2 regions of the Zhaonella formicivorans genome follow, and region 1 is predicted to be linked to the other one. Evidence: riboswitches for the same ligand, from Rfam matches in the RefSeq annotation. Region 1 holds a riboswitch; the other holds the start of a gene.
What was found. A riboswitch is a leader RNA that binds a small molecule or an ion and turns the genes downstream of it on or off. The one in region 1 is predicted to bind cyclic di-GMP.

Region 2: another riboswitch for cyclic di-GMP. It lies ahead of EYS13_RS07190 (helix-turn-helix domain-containing protein); the one in region 1 lies ahead of EYS13_RS03405 (type II secretion system F family protein).

The regions. Positions count from the first base shown of each region.
Region 1 covers NZ_CP085524.1:703,466-711,204, reverse strand. The annotation lists gene EYS13_RS03410 (type II secretion system protein GspG) at 62-451, opposite strand; gene EYS13_RS03405 (type II secretion system F family protein) at 480-1,685, opposite strand; cyclic di-GMP riboswitch class I at 1,751-1,836, opposite strand; gene EYS13_RS03400 (type IV pilus twitching motility protein PilT) at 1,928-2,983, opposite strand; gene gspE (type II secretion system ATPase GspE) at 2,994-4,688, opposite strand; gene aroB (3-dehydroquinate synthase) at 4,717-5,796, opposite strand; gene EYS13_RS03385 (shikimate kinase) at 5,777-6,313, opposite strand; gene aroC (chorismate synthase) at 6,317-7,474, opposite strand; gene EYS13_RS03375 (MerR family transcriptional regulator) at 7,611-7,739, opposite strand, start outside.
Region 2 covers NZ_CP085524.1:1,440,219-1,447,957, reverse strand. The annotation lists gene EYS13_RS07215 (ABC transporter substrate-binding protein) at 39-1,037, shown strand; gene EYS13_RS07210 (ABC transporter permease) at 1,061-1,963, shown strand; gene EYS13_RS07205 (ABC transporter ATP-binding protein) at 1,956-2,750, shown strand; gene EYS13_RS07200 (carboxymuconolactone decarboxylase family protein) at 2,979-3,272, opposite strand; gene EYS13_RS07195 (CBS domain-containing protein) at 3,429-3,890, shown strand; cyclic di-GMP riboswitch class I at 3,962-4,045, shown strand; gene EYS13_RS07190 (helix-turn-helix domain-containing protein) at 4,058-4,675, shown strand; gene addB (helicase-exonuclease AddAB subunit AddB) at 4,848-7,739, shown strand, end outside.

The sequences.
Region 1 (7,739 bases):
TTGCCCTGCCGTAAATCATATATATATATATAATATACGTATATTATATATATATATAAGTTTATAAGTCTCTAGAATTTATATCACCAGCTTCTCCATTATCATCATCTTCATCTGATCCTTTGGAATATAAGTTATAACTTCCAGAGCTGATAGAATATACATAATCATTATCCCAAGGATCTTTTGGCAGTCGTTTAATATATTTACCTGTCACCAAATCATTAAGACTATTTGGGTAAAAGTTATTTTCAGCATAGTATACAGCCAAAGCACTTTCCAGAGTTCTAAGATCTGCTTTCGCCTTGCTCACCTTAGCCTTATCTGAGGAATTCGAAAAAGCCGGAACCGCAATGGCCGCTAAAATACCAATGATTACAACTACCACCATTAGCTCAATCAAAGTAAAGCCCTTCTCATCCTTCAGCAGCTTCCTAAACCATTTCAGCATGGTTTCACCTCCTTTCCCGGTTTCCCACTTAAATAGAACCAATAATCTTAAACATCGGCAACAGGATTGCCAAAATGATGAAACCAACTATACCGCCTAAAAAGAGGATCATCAGCGGTTCGATAATGCTGGAGAGCCTGCTGACCATGTTGTCCACTTCCCCGTCATAGAAGTCGCTGAGTTTCTCCAGCAAGCTGTCCAGCACCCCCGTTTCCTCCCCTATAGCGATCATTTGAATTACCATGGGAGGAAATACTCCGCATTCGGCCAGGGGCCCAGCCATACCCCCGCCATCCCTGATGTTGACCTGAGCCTTGCTAATTCCCTCAGCAACAACCCTGTTACCCGCAGTGCGCTTAACAACCTCAAGAGCCTGGAGAATAGGAACGCCACCTTTTAACAAAGTCCCTAATGTTCGGGCAAAGCGGGAAATGATCACCTTCTGGGTTAAAGCGCCCAATACAGGCGCTTTAAGGGTGAATTTATCCCAAACTGTTCTGCCCCGCTCGGTTGCTAAGCTTTTTTTTACTCCAACGGCAAAAAGTGTTATGGACAATAAGCCAAGATACCAGAAGGTGCGCAAGAAAGCGCTTATGCCCAGAATCACCTTGGTCAAAAAAGGCATTTCCACTCCTAAATTTGTTAAAATCCCTTGAAAGGCAGGTAAAACAAATGTTAAAAGAAAAATCACCGCCAATAATGCCACACATAGCACTACCACCGGATAAGTCATGGCAGACCTTACTTTTTCCCGCATAGCGTGCTCTTTTTCAAAATGAACAGCCAGTCTTGAGAGCACCTCGTCCAACACGCCGCCAACCTCCCCAGCCTCCACCATATTGACCATCAGGTCAGGGATTAACTTAGGATGGGCCCGGAAAGCATCAGCCAGGGTTTCGCCCTTTTGCAAATCCTGGGCAACCTGCCCTATTACCTGGCGCAATGTTCTGTTCTCTGTCTGCTCCTTTAAAATCAGCAATGAGGTTAAAACGGGCAAGCCGGCGTTAATCATGGTGGAAAACTGGCGGCAAAACACCGCCATATGCCGGCCCGGGATTTTTTCCTGTCTGATTGTCCGCCAGGTAATGGATGAGGCTCGCGCTTCGTGGATTGCAGTGATAAATAGTTTCTGCTCCCGGAGCCTCTCCACTGCGGCTTCCCTGTTCTCCGCCTCCAGGAGGCCTTTCACCTGCTGTCCCGATAAATCCCTGGCGCGGTAACTATAAGTTGGCACTACTAAACACTTCCTAAAGCTGAAGAGTACGCAAAAAGCCGGGTACCGGGTTACATGATTAAACCTTCGGCAGCCCGGCTACCATAGACTGTTTGTCTGTAGGTCCGCAGCTTTGCGTCCCTGCCTTTCGACAGGTTTGCCTAATATTTGGGGATCAACACATTATTTGGCTGTGCAGACTATATATTCGCCTTCATGTCTAAAATTCCTTTTTATGCCCGTACATTTTTTATTACAACCCTTTAGTCCAGCATTATATTCACGTTGGCTGGGTCGCTGCCGCGTAAGTATACCTCCTCGCGACCGATTATACCTGCCTGGTAAAGGTTTTTTAATGCCATATCCATTGTTTGCATCCCGTATTTCATTCCGGTCTGAATGCTGGAGTAAATCTGGTGGGTTTTCCCATCCCTGATCAGGTTGCGCACAGCCGGCGTAGCTATGAGTACCTCCACTGCAGCCACCCGCCCGGGACAGTCTACGCGCGGGAGCAGCTGCTGGGAGATAATTCCCTGGAGTGTTTCTGCCAGCTGCACCCGGACTTGGTACTGCTGGTGAGGCGGAAAAGCATCGATAATCCGGTCAATGGTCTGGGCAGCGCTTCCAGTATGTAATGTGGCAAAAACCAGGTGGCCCGTTTCGGCTGCGGTAAGGGCAGTAGCAATAGTTTCTAAATCGCGCATCTCCCCCACCATAATAACATCAGGGTCCTGGCGCAGCGCAGCCCTGAGGGCCGTAGCAAAGCTTTTGGAATCGGAACCGATTTCCCGCTGGTTTACTATGCTTTTTTTGTGCTGGTGCATGTACTCGATCGGGTCCTCCAAAGTGATAATATGGCAGCTGCGCTCAGAATTGATCCTGTCAACCATTGCCGCCAAGGTGGTGGATTTGCCGCTCCCGGTGGGCCCTGTTACCAGCACCAAGCCCTTATTCTTTTTGGTCAAGTCCACAAGTACGGCAGGCAGATTTAGCTCCTCTAGGGCAGGTACTTCAGCATTAATCAGTCTTAACACCATGCTGACGGTGCCCCGTTGGTAAAATGCATTCACCCGGAACCTTCCCAAACCGTGAACAGAGTAAGCAAAATCCAATTCTCCGTTTTGGGCCAAAATCTTAAACTTCTCTTCATCTAGAATTTCTTTTACTAACCCTTCGGTGTGTTCGGGCAATAAAATACCATAACTTTGCTGGGGCTGTAAATCGCCGTTAATCCGGAACACCGGCGGCTTTCCTACAGTCAAATGTACATCAGAAGCCTTAAACTTAACTGCCTGATTTAACAAATCATCAATGGGCATTTTTTCCCTCCTACCAGCTTGCCGTTTCGCTGTAAGCAACCCGCATTACTTCCTCCACTGTAGTCAGCCCGCACAACACTTTTTGTACGCCATCCTCCTTTAAAGTCACCATGCCCTGTTTTACCGCTTGCTGCTTAATAGTTTCCGCCGGCGCCTTTTCCATAATCAGCTCCCGAATTTCCCTGGTAACATGCAGTACCTCATGTATTGCCATGCGCCCTTTATAGCCCGTATTACCGCACTCCCGACAGCCAACGCCTTTAAAAATGGTCAAGTCTCCTTCCGGCTTTGCCAAAAACAGCCTTTCCGCCGCACCGGGTGGGACTTGATATGCCTTTTTACATTTTGGACAAATTACGCGCACTAACCGCTGGGCTACTACACCTGCCACAGAGGAAGCCACCAAAAATGGCTCCGCTCCAATATCAATCAGGCGCGGTAAGGCTCCGGCGGCATCGTTGGTGTGCAAAGTGCTGAACACTAAGTGACCGGTAGTTGCAGCCCGCACTGCAATATCAGCCGTTTCTCCGTCCCTGATTTCACCCACCATAATTACATCAGGATCTTGGCGAAGGATGGAACGCAAGCCGGTGGCAAATGTAAGCCCGGCTTTGGTATTGACCCCGATCTGGTTGATTCCTTCTAAAACATATTCAACCGGATCTTCAATTGTAACTATATTCTTTTCGGCAGTGTTGATTTCGTTTAGAGTAGCGTAGAGGGTTGTTGTCTTACCGCTCCCGGTGGGCCCGGTGACCAGGATCATGCCATAGGCAATATTGATTAGGTTAATGTACGCGTTCAACAGTTCCGGCCTAAATCCCAACTTGTTCAAACTTATTAACTGGCTGGATTTATCCAGAATACGCATGACAATTTTTTCACCGAAAATGGTTGGCAGAGAAGAAACCCGCAGGTCGATCTCCCTGCCTTCAACCTTAAGCTGTATCCGCCCATCCTGTGGGACCCTTTTTTCTGCAATATCCATCTCGGCCATAATTTTCACTCTGGAGACTATAGAGGCGGCGGAGTTTTTAGGCAGTGCCATGTTTTCGCGCAGCAAGCCGTCCACTCTAAACCTCACCCGCACCTTATCTTCCTGAGGCTCGAGATGAATGTCGCTGGCTCTTGTTTTTATAGCCTGCTGAATTATGGAGTTGACAACACGCACTACCGGTGCCTCGTTTCCGTCTGAGGCCCCTTCCCCTAACTGGACCAGTTCCGGTCTTTCCACCACTTGGCTTATTTCCAATTCCTGTAATACTTTATCAGCCAAATCCTGCAGCCCATAGTACTCTGCTAAAGCCCTGGTTATCTCCTCTTCAGTAGCAATAGCCGGCTCAATTTCATAACCGGTTGTAAGCCTGATATCATCAAGAGCCACCACGTTGAGAGGATCTACCATAGCCACCGTTAAATAACCATCATTCAGTTTAACGGGTATGGCATTATACCTTCTGGCTATGGACTCCGGCAACAACCTGACTACGTTTAACTCCAAGCTCAGCTCACTAAGTTTGATTTGCGGAATACCCAGCTGAAACTCCAAGACGTTAATAATATCCTGTTCCGTTACATACCCAAGGCTTACCAGCACCTGGCCTAACCTTTCGCCGGGCTTCTTAGACCGCAACGCTTGGTTCAACTGCTCCGCGGTAATCAGCTGGCTTTCCACCAATAGTTCGCCTAATTTCTTTCTGACCACCACAACTTCCGCCCACCTTGCCGTTCATCTATCTTTCTTTTAGGTATTGCAAAACCTGCTCAGGTGAAAATTGATAAATCCCAACTTTTCCTATAGCCTCGGGGAGGATAAAACTGACCAGTCCCTGCTTATTTTTTTTATCCAGCAATATACAATTAACTATTGCTTCGGGAGCAAAATCTGCAGGAAGAGTTACAGGCAAGCCGCAAGCTGCTAGTAACCGCGTAATACGCCGGCCCATCTCTTCCGCTATCAATCCCATTTTAACAGCCATTTCAGCCGCAACAGCCATGCCAATGGCTACAGCTTGCCCATGGCTGTAAAAATTATAGTCCGTTAAAGTCTCTAAGGCGTGCCCTATGGTATGCCCATAATTTAAAATCGCCCGCAGGTTATTTTCCCTTTCATCCCGGCCAACCACCTGGGCTTTAATGGAACAGGATTTCACAACTATGTTCTGCAGAACTTCATAGTCCATTTCCATCGCATTCTTCCCTTCCTGCTCAAGGTATTCAAAGAAGCAAGCATCCCAGATAACCCCGTACTTAATTACTTCTGCCATGCCGGCACGGATTTCCCTGGCAGGAAGCGTTGTTAAAGTTGTCAAATCGGCTACCACCAGGCGGGGTTGATAAAATGCCCCAATCAGATTCTTGCCCTTGGGATGATTGATGGCTACTTTTCCGCCTACACTGCTATCGACCTGAGCTAAAAGAGTTGTTGGAATTTGAACCAAGGGCACTCCGCGCATAAAGGTAGCTGCAATGAAACCCGCTAAATCACCAATCACTCCGCCGCCTAACGCAATAACCGGCGAGGTGCGGTCAAGCCTCGCTTCAACAGCCTTGTCGTAGAGCTTCGCCGCCCAATCCAAAGATTTGGCGTTTTCTCCGTCCTCAACCAGCGCTACTTCCGGAGCGAAGCCTTCCTGTTTTAAAGAATTTACAACCTGCTCGCCATAATGGCCAAAAACCGTTTTATTGGAAACCACCAGGCATTTTTTGCCGACCTTTAAGTCCAGCAACATTTTACCCAAGCCATCAAGTAGTTCCCTTCCGGCTATTATCCAGTAACTGCGCTCAGCCAAATCAACTTTTACTTTCTGCATGATCGCGTCCTCTTTCCCGCAATAACTGCACAATCTTTTCAATAATTTCAGACGTCTGTAAGCCGGTAGTGTCTATATAAAAATCGGCACAGCGATAGTAAGGTTCCCTATCTTCCAGCAAGCGGCGGATCTCTTCAATACTCTTTTTTTTCCTCAGCAGGGGGCGGTTGCTTCCCCTGCCTATTCGGGCTAAAATGGTTTCCGGCGAAGCAGATAAACAGATTAAAATCCCGTTCTTTTTCAGTTCAGCCACATTTTCCGGCGCTAATACCACCCCGCCCCCGGTGCTAATCACGCAGTTCTCCCGTTTAGCCACTTTTTTTACCATCAGCTTTTCTTCCGAACGAAACCTAACCTCGCCGTGTTTGGCAAAAATCCGGGGGATAGTAAGCCCTGTTAAACGCTCAATTTCCTGATCAGTATCTATAAAATCTTTTTGTAAAACCTTGGCCAGTTGGCGACCTATGCTGCTCTTACCTGTCCCCATAAAACCAATTAATACTATATTGGATTTCATCTCTTAAACCTGCCTCACGTATGTCCGGTACTGCTTTACCCGGGAACCGAGCTCCTCCATGCTATCTCCCCCGAATTTTTCCAGAACTGCCTCCGCCAAAGTAAAAGCTGCTGCAGCTTCGCCGACAACTGCCGCTGCCGGTACCGCACAAACGTCGGAACGTTCTATGGCCGCTTGATATGGCTTCTTAGTTAAGAAATCAACACTCTTTAGCGGCTGCATCAATGTGGGAATCGGTTTCATTGCCGCCCTGATCACCAAGGGTTCACCGTTAGTCACGCCGCCCTCCAAACCGCCGGCGTTGTTGGTGGGGTGATAAAAACCCCGTTCCGAGGTGTACATTATTTCATCCTGAACTTGAGAACCCGGCATCCTGGCACCGGCAAAACCCAGGCCGATTTCCACGCCTTTAACCGCCTGAATGCTCATTATACTTTGGGCCAGCCTGCCGTCTAATTTCCTGTCCCAGTGGACATAACTTCCCAAGCCCACGGGCAAATTTAAGCAAATGATTTCAAAAACGCCGCCCAAAGTATCCCCCTGAGCTTTGGCCCGGTCAATTTCAGCCAGCATCAGCCGCTCCGCATGTGGATCCGCGCAAAAGACCGGAGAAACCGGGGCGTTGCTCAGAATTTCTTCTAAAGATAGGCTACGGGTTAATGCTGCCGGACCGATGCTAATCACGTGGGACACTATTTCTATGCCTAGCGTTTGTAACAGCTTTTTGGCCACCGCTCCCGCAGCCACCCTGGCTGCTGTTTCCCTGGCGCTGCTCCTTTCCAGTACGTTCCGCATATCCCGGTGACCGTATTTGATTGCACCGCTCAAATCAACATGGCCAGGCCTGGGATGGGTTACAGCCCGGTCAGTCAAGTTGGCCTCCGGTTCAGGACTCATGGTATCCCGCCAGTTTTCCCAGTCACGGTTGCTAATGCTTAGAGCAACAGGACTCCCCAAAGTGAGTCCTCCTCTGACTCCGGAAAGGATCTCCACCTGGTCCTGCTCTATTTTCATCCTTCCCCCCCGGCCATAACCATGCTGACGCCGTGCTAACTCCTTGTCTATATCCTCCTTGGTTAGGGTCAGTCCCGCCGGAATTCCTTCGATTACCGTAAGTAAGCATTTTCCGTGGGATTCTCCCGCAGTTAAAAAGCGCATCATGTTTAACTCCTTTTAAGCTAAGTTAATACTATTATAGCCTGTTTGGAAAGATTTTGTAGTAAAAAATAATGAAATCATACATCTGGTGAAATCATACATCAGGCTGGATAGAAAATAAAGACCGGAACTATCCGGCCTAACTGGCTTCACTTGTCTTTTTCAACTGCAACTTGTCCCGTAAAAACTCAAACAACCCTTTATTTTGTTCTTCCAACAACTTTCCTTCGATTAACTCCTTCTCCGTTCTTAACAGTTGTACCTCGTG
Region 2 (7,739 bases), 740 kb from region 1:
ACTGCTACCCTGCCGAATCAAACGGAGGGAGAAGAGAGATGAAAAAAGTTGCTTTGCTGTTGACTGTGGTGTTGGCCTTAGCATTGGCCGCTGTAGGATGCGGCTCCCAAGGGACGGGCGACGCCAACAAGGAAGCCCAAGGGGGAGAGAAATTCAGACTTGGGATTATTCAGGTGGCTGAGCATCCCGCTTTGGATGCATCCCGTCAGGGTTTTCTTGACGTGCTGGCTGAAAACGGCTACAAAGAGGGCGAGAATTTAGTAGTTGACTACCAAAATGCCCAGGGTGATCAGTCCAACCTCAAGACTATTGCCCAGAAATTTGTAACTGACAAGGTGGACATGGCGTTTGCTATTGCAACTCCATCTGCTATTGCCATGGCCGGCGAAACAGACAAGATACCTATTCTGATTACTGCTGTTACTGATCCGGTGACGGCCAAGCTGGTTAAAAGCAATGAAGAGCCAGGCACCAATGTAACCGGTACCACTGATATGACGCCGGTAAAGGAGCAATTGGATCTGTTGCAAAAAATTGTGCCTGCCGCCAAGAAGGTGGGAGTTATTTATAACTCCAGCGAAATCAATTCAGAGGTGCAGGTGGAAATTGCCAAAGAAGCAGCCGCCGGACTTGGCTTGGAGATTGTGGAAGCCACTGTAACCGGCAGCGCGGAAGTGATGCAGGTGACCCAATCTTTGGTGGGCAAGGTTGATGCCATCTATGTCCCTACTGATAACGTGGTGGCTTCATCCATCGCCAGTGTGGTATCTGTTGCGGAAGCGGCCAAGCTGCCTTTAATTGTGGGTGAAAAAGGTATGGTAGAAGGCGGAGCCCTGGCTACCATTGGAATTGATTACTACAAACTTGGACGTCAAACCGGTGAAATGGCCTTAAAAGTAATTAAAGGTGCTGACCCGGCAAGTATGCCTATTGAAAGCCTGAAATCGATAGATATAGTAGTAAATAAAAAGGCAGCAGAGCGCATGGGCGTGACGATTCCACAGGAAATACTGGATAAGGCGCAGGTTGTTGAATAAATTAACGAATAGGTGACAGAGGAATGGATTTGAGCATCTTCGCAGGAGCATTCGAACAAGGCTTATTATGGTCAATCATGGTTCTGGGCGTTTATGTAACTTTCCGGGTCCTGGATTATGCTGATTTAACAGTAGACGGCAGTTTTGCCCTGGGGGCAGCTGTAGCGGCCAGACTTGTTTTTGAGGGGTATGATCCCTGGCTAGGGACAATAGTGGCTTTGGCTGCAGGGGCCGTGGCAGGTGTAATTACCGGGATTTTGCATACCCAGTTTAAAATTGCTCCCCTTTTGTCGGGTATTTTAAGCATGATTGCCCTATACTCCGTTAATTTACGCGTGATGGGCAAAGCTAATATCTCTTTGCTCCGGATGGAAACCATAATCAGCAGGCTTACTGGTTTAGGGGTGCCCGGGGAATGGGCAGTGCTTGTCATCGGTCTCGCGAGCGCAAGCATAGTTATCCTGCTGCTCTGGTTATTCCTCAATACGGAGATAGGGTTTGCCATGCGGGCCACCGGTGATAACCAGCAGATGATCCGCAGCCTCGGGGTGAATACCAACGTGATGAAGATGGCAGGGCTGGGGATCAGCAATGCTTTGGTGGCTTTCTCCGGGGCTTTGGTTGCCCAGTACCAGAACTTTGCCGATGTGGGTATGGGCATTGGGACAATCGTTGTTGGTTTGGCTTCCATCATTATTGGCGAAGTGCTCTTTGGGAATAAAACAATGGTACGCACTTTGATTGCAGTTGTTTTGGGTTCCATTGTTTACAGGATGGTAATAGCCATTGTGCTCCAACTGGGGCTGCCACCCACGGATCTGCGATTGTTTACGGCGTTGATTGTTGCGCTGGCTCTGGCTTCTCCTGTTTTAAAGGATAAACTGCAGGGCTTGATTGCTTCCGGAAGGAGTGGGCAAAGTGCTTAAGGTGGAAGATGTTAGAAAGACCTTTAACAAAGGGAGTGTCAACGAAAAGATCGCCCTGGACGGTGTTACTCTGCACCTGGAGGCGGGCGACTTTGTAACTGTTATCGGCGGCAACGGTGCCGGCAAGTCGACGCTGATGAATATTATCGCCGGTGTCTATCCACCTGATCAAGGCTCTGTTTCTCTCGATGGGTCGGTGCTTACTTTATTGCCGGAACACCGCAGGGCAGCATATATCGGTCGTGTTTTTCAGGACCCAATGCTGGGCACTGCCGCTTCCATGACTATTGAGGAGAACCTGGCCATGGCACTGCGCAGGGGTAAAAAGCGGGGATTAAAATGGGGTGTTACCAGAGAAGAGCAGCATTTTTTCAAGGAACAGCTGGCCAAGCTGGAACTGGGCCTGGAAAACAGGCTCAGAGCAAAAGTGGGACTCCTGTCCGGTGGACAGCGCCAGGCTTTGACACTGCTAATGGCCACCATTAACAAGCCGAAACTGCTGCTTTTGGATGAACATACAGCAGCTCTCGACCCCAAAACAGCGCAAAAGGTCCTTGACCTCACAGATAAAATTGTCAAAACCGACTCTTTAACGACTCTTATGGTAACCCATAATATGCGGGATGCTCTGAAATACGGAAACCGCACCATCATGATGCACGAAGGCAAAATTATACTGGATATAGATTCCTCTGAAAAGAAAAAATTGCAAGTTGACGATTTGCTGAAGTTGTTTGAACGGACCAGTGGAAGCGCTATGGTCAACGACCGTTTGCTGTTGGCATAGCTAAAACACCTCCCTGCTTTATAAGGCTTGAGTGTCGGGCTGTCAACAAACTATTATGTGCTCGAATGTATTATGGAGCGGGACAGGTTTCGCCCTAGGCCGAAGGCTTTGCAGCCGCTAACGGTGTGCGAGCTTGTCCAGAGCAAATAATACATTTGAGAAGTGTTCATAAGCTGGCTCTTACTATCCTTGTAGGATAGGGGGTCAGTTTTTTAATTATGCAGGTGATTATGAAGACAGTGTTTCCCCCATCTCCTGCCTCAAAATTAGAAACCCTTCCATGGTCTTGGGAAATCCTGCCGTAGGTGCCACCAGCATGATGGCGTGTTCAATTTCTTCCCTAGTGCACCCGCTTTTAATTGCTTTAATGATATGGGTGCGTAAGGCATATTCGTACTGACAGGCGGTTGACAACGCTACTTTGATTAGCCAGCGGGTCTTTTCGTCCAATGGCCCTCCTTCATAATGGACCAGTTTGCCGTAGTCCTCGTAAGCTTCGTATATTTTCCCATGCTTATCCATAAAGTATTTCAGGTTTTCTTCTATGGTGTCCAATTTACCCCATCCTTTTCTTTAAAAAGATTTCCTCCTTTATATTGCTACCCTAAATGCGAAAAAATATTCCTTGTGATATTTTCGCAAAGATAGCTATAATAACTTTGGGAGGGAAATGCAACCATGAACATCGCCTTTTTTCTTTTGCCCAAAGACGAAGTAGTTTATTTGACGCCCCAATCAACTATTAGGCAAGCTTTAGAAAGAATGGAGCGGCACCGCTATACAGCAGTTCCCATTATCGACCGGGAGGGCAGGTACGTGGGGACCCTAACCGAAGGGGATCTGCTGTGGAAGATAAAAAATACACCTGGTCTGAGCTTTGAAAATGCTCACAAATACACTTTAGAAGAAGTGCCGCGCCGGATGGAAAACAAACCGGTACGGATTGATGCGGAAATGCTGGATCTAATTAGCTTGGCTAAGGTACAAAATTTTGTACCTGTTGAGGATGATATGGGGATCTTTATCGGGATTGTGCGCAGGAGCGAAATAATTGAGTATTGTGCCCAATTGTTGGCCAATTGTCATGAGCAAGTACAGGAGGGTAAAAATACAGCGGAACATAGCTGTGAGCTTTTATAAAAATAAAAATTTTAACTAAGTTAAGCCTGCAAAGGAGGATTTATTGCAAAAATAGCAAAGTAAAATAGTAACCAACGAAAAGGCAAAACCGGCTAAAGCCGGTGACGCAAAGCTATAGGGCCTAAAGCTGAAAGCTATGGCAGCCAGCTGCCGAAAGGAGAATTACGATGTTTCCCGTCAAGAAAAAGAAGTTTTACGGCAATTGCCCTTCCTGTAAAGGCGATTACCTCATTTACCGCTTCCGCAGTTTTAATAACGCTTATTTTTCTTGTGCCAAATGTGGCTATACCCAGGTTATCTTTGATCCCTGGGAGCCGGTGGGGGTGGTGACTGGGGGCAGCAGCAGGAAAACAGCCGCTATTTACAATGAGGCAAACAGGGCAGCCCGGAGACGGCAAGAAGGCAGACCACAAGAGCCGGAAAAACAAACGGAGAGTTTAGAGCAGTTGAAAGAAGTTTTGCGGGAAATAGCGGAAAATCAAACCACCATCAACGCCAAGGTAGATACTATACTCGGTTTGGTCAGAGAACTAAAGCAGGCAGGACTCCTGCCTGTGGAATACACTGGGCAAAATACCCATCCGGTGAACATGGCGGCGCTTGATGACGAAGAGTATTTGTCTACCGTAAGGGCTGCAGAACTGCTGGGCTTCACTACAAAAAATGCTTATCAAAAAGTATTGAATCTGATCCATAAAGGTAAGTTGTCCGCCAAAAAACCCGGCAGGTCATATATTGTGGCTAAAACTGAATTGGAAAGATTTTTGATGGAAAATAATATTTAACAGCCACCTCCCCTTGTTGCAGAGGGGAGGATTATTTTTGGTTCAGAGCTCTATATGGCTCGTCAAAAGAAGGAGCGGACACAAGGGTTAAGATTTTCAGGGTATATGATGAGTATTTATTGTCAGCATGCACTAAAGGTTTTTTGAAAATATGCGCCGAGGAGGGGAAACATTGAGCTTACAGTTTATTCTCGGGCGGGCCGGTTCGGGCAAAACCCATACCTGCTGGGAGGATATCAGGTGGGAATTGCAGCAGGCAGAGGTAAGCCAGCCTTTAATTCTCCTCGTCCCGGAACAAGCCACCTTTCAAAATGAACTGGCATTAGCCTCTACCCCTGGTTTGGGGGGGATTATGCGGGCCCAGGTCCTGAGCTTTCAACGGTTAGCCTGGCGTGTGCTCCAGGAAGTAGGTGGATCGGCCCGGGTACTGCTGGATGACTTGGGAAAAAGGATGGCGCTCCGGGGGCTTGTGGAGCAGCATAAAGATAAGCTGCAGCTTTTTTACCGCGCGGCTGACCAGCCGGGTTTTATTGATAGCCTGGCCGCTGCCCTGTCTGAATTAAAAGCCTATTGCCTTACTCCTGCGACTATTAAAGGGATTTTGGATTCCGGCCTGCTGGCTGCTCACGGTTTGCTTGGCGTGAAACTACAAGACCTTTATTTGCTTTACCAGAAATTAGAGGAATACCTGGCCTCACAATACCTGGACCCCGATGACTACCTGCTGCTCTTGGCTGAACGCCTAGAAAAGTCCCCTACTGTGCAGGACGCCAAAATCTGGCTGGACGGTTTTTCAGGCTTTACGCCCCAGGAATACAAAGTATTGGAAAAGCTTCTGCAGGTTGCCGGAGAAGTGAAGATAACCCTTTGCTTGGAACCTAAGGGCAGCTCTCAAAAGCCTAATGAAACAGAACTGTTTTATCCTACTAAGGAAACCTTATTTAAAGTGGAGTCCTTAGCCCGACGGTTAGGGGTAACAGTCAGGGAGCCAGTGGTGCTTGCTGCTGCCGTACCTTACCGCTTCCGGGAGGCAGAGGAGTTGGCCTACCTGGAAAAGTACTTTTTTCAGCGCCCTGCCGCTCCTTATCGAGGCCAAACTTCGCGCATAAAATTAGTAGCTGCCGCTAACCGCCGGGCGGAAGTGGAAGGGGTTGCCAGAGAGATTGCCAGGCTGAGCCGGGAGCAAGGCTTGCGCTGGCGGGAAATAGCTGTGATCTTAAGGGATTTGGAACCTTACGAGCAATTAATCGCCACCGTTTTTACCGACCACGGCATTCCATTTTTTATCGACCGCAAGAAGACGGTACTCCACCATCCGCTGGTGGAGTTAATTCGCTCCGCTTTGGAAGTGATTGAGACCAATTGGAATTACGAGCCGGTCTTCAGATATCTGAAAACCGATTTAGTCCCTCTCTCCAGGGAAAAGGTTGACCTTCTGGAAAACTATTGCTTGGCCCATGGTCTGAGAGGGAAAAGCTGGACTGATGGTAAGCCCTGGAGCTACCGTCGGCAATATACTGTGGGGGAGGAAACGGAACTGACCCCCTGGGAAGAGCAGGAATTGGCACTGATCAATGAGGCAAGGACAGTGGCTGCCGGGGATTTACTGGTTCTATCCCAAAAACTTAAAGAGGCGAAAAATGTGCGGGAAATGGCAACTGCTCTCTTTGAACTTCTGGCTTCTCTCAATGTACAAGCAAAGCTGAATGCTTGGAGCAAGGCTGCACAGCAGCAGGGACGCCTGGAGGAAGCCCGGGAGCACGTACAGGTTTGGAATGAAATTCTAAACCTCTTGGACCAAATAGTGGAAGCACTGGGCGAAGAAGAATTATCCCTGGAATATTTCAGCAAAGTATTGGAGACGGGTCTGGAAAGTTTACGGCTGGGCTTAATCCCGCCGGCTTTGGACCAGGTGCTGGTCAACAATCTGGAGCACTCCCGCAATCCCAATGTAAAAGCTGCCTTTGTGCTGGGGATTAATGACGGCGTATTTCCGCAGCGCGCCAAGGAAGAAGGTCTTTTTAGCGAGGTTGAACGGGAAAATCTCAAACGCTACGGTTTGGAACTTGCCCCGGGAAGCAGGCGGCGCCTCTTCGACGAACAATTTTTAATTTACCTGGCTTTGACCAGGGCCAGCCGGTACCTGTGGTTGAGCTACCCGCTGGCAGACGAAGAAGGCCGGGCTTTAATGCCTTCGGTTGTAATTGCCCGGATTAAGGAGCTCTTGCCCCATTTGCCGGAAAAGATATGTACCGTTGAGCCAACAGTATCTGGTGAAGATGAAGAGGAGTTTATCTCCCATCCCGGACGCACTCTGTCCTTCCTGGCTGCAAGGCTAAGAGAAGCCAAGGCGGGTCGGGAATTAAGCCCGCTCTGGTGGGAAGTCTATAATTATTTTGTGGACGATCCTCTATACGCCGCAAAAAGCAGGTGGGTTTTGCAGAGTTTGTTCCACCGCAACAATGAGGGCAATATTTCGGGGACGGTAAGCCGGGCTCTCTACGGCAAGCGTTTTAGAAGCAGTGTTTCCCGCTTGGAGAAGTACGCCTCCTGTCCTTTTGCCCATTTTTTATCCTACGGATTGAGGCTGCAGGAGCGAAGCATCTACCGGCTTGCGGCGCCCGATCTGGGTCAATTTTTTCATGCTGCCCTGAAAATTTTTGTGGAAAGATTAGAAGCCCAAAACCTGGAATGGGGAGTTTTAAGCCGTCAAGAATGCAGTCGGTTGACTTCTGAGGTAGTCAAGGAACTGGCCCCCAAGCTGCAAAATGAAATTTTGCTCAGTACCGCCCGCTATCGTTATTTAACCCGAAAATTGCAGCAGACAGTGGAACGGGCTGCCCTGGTGCTGACAGAGCATGCCCGGCGCGGCAGTTTCCGCCCTGTAGGTCTGGAACTGGGATTTGGCACCGGGGAAAAACTGCCGCCGCTCCTTTTTGATTTGGGTAACGGTTTGACTATGGAGCTCACGGGCAGGATTGACCGGGTGGATCTGGCCAGGTGTGCCACCGGCAATTATTTCCGGATTATTGATTATAAATCCAATTTTTCCCGGCTTACTTTG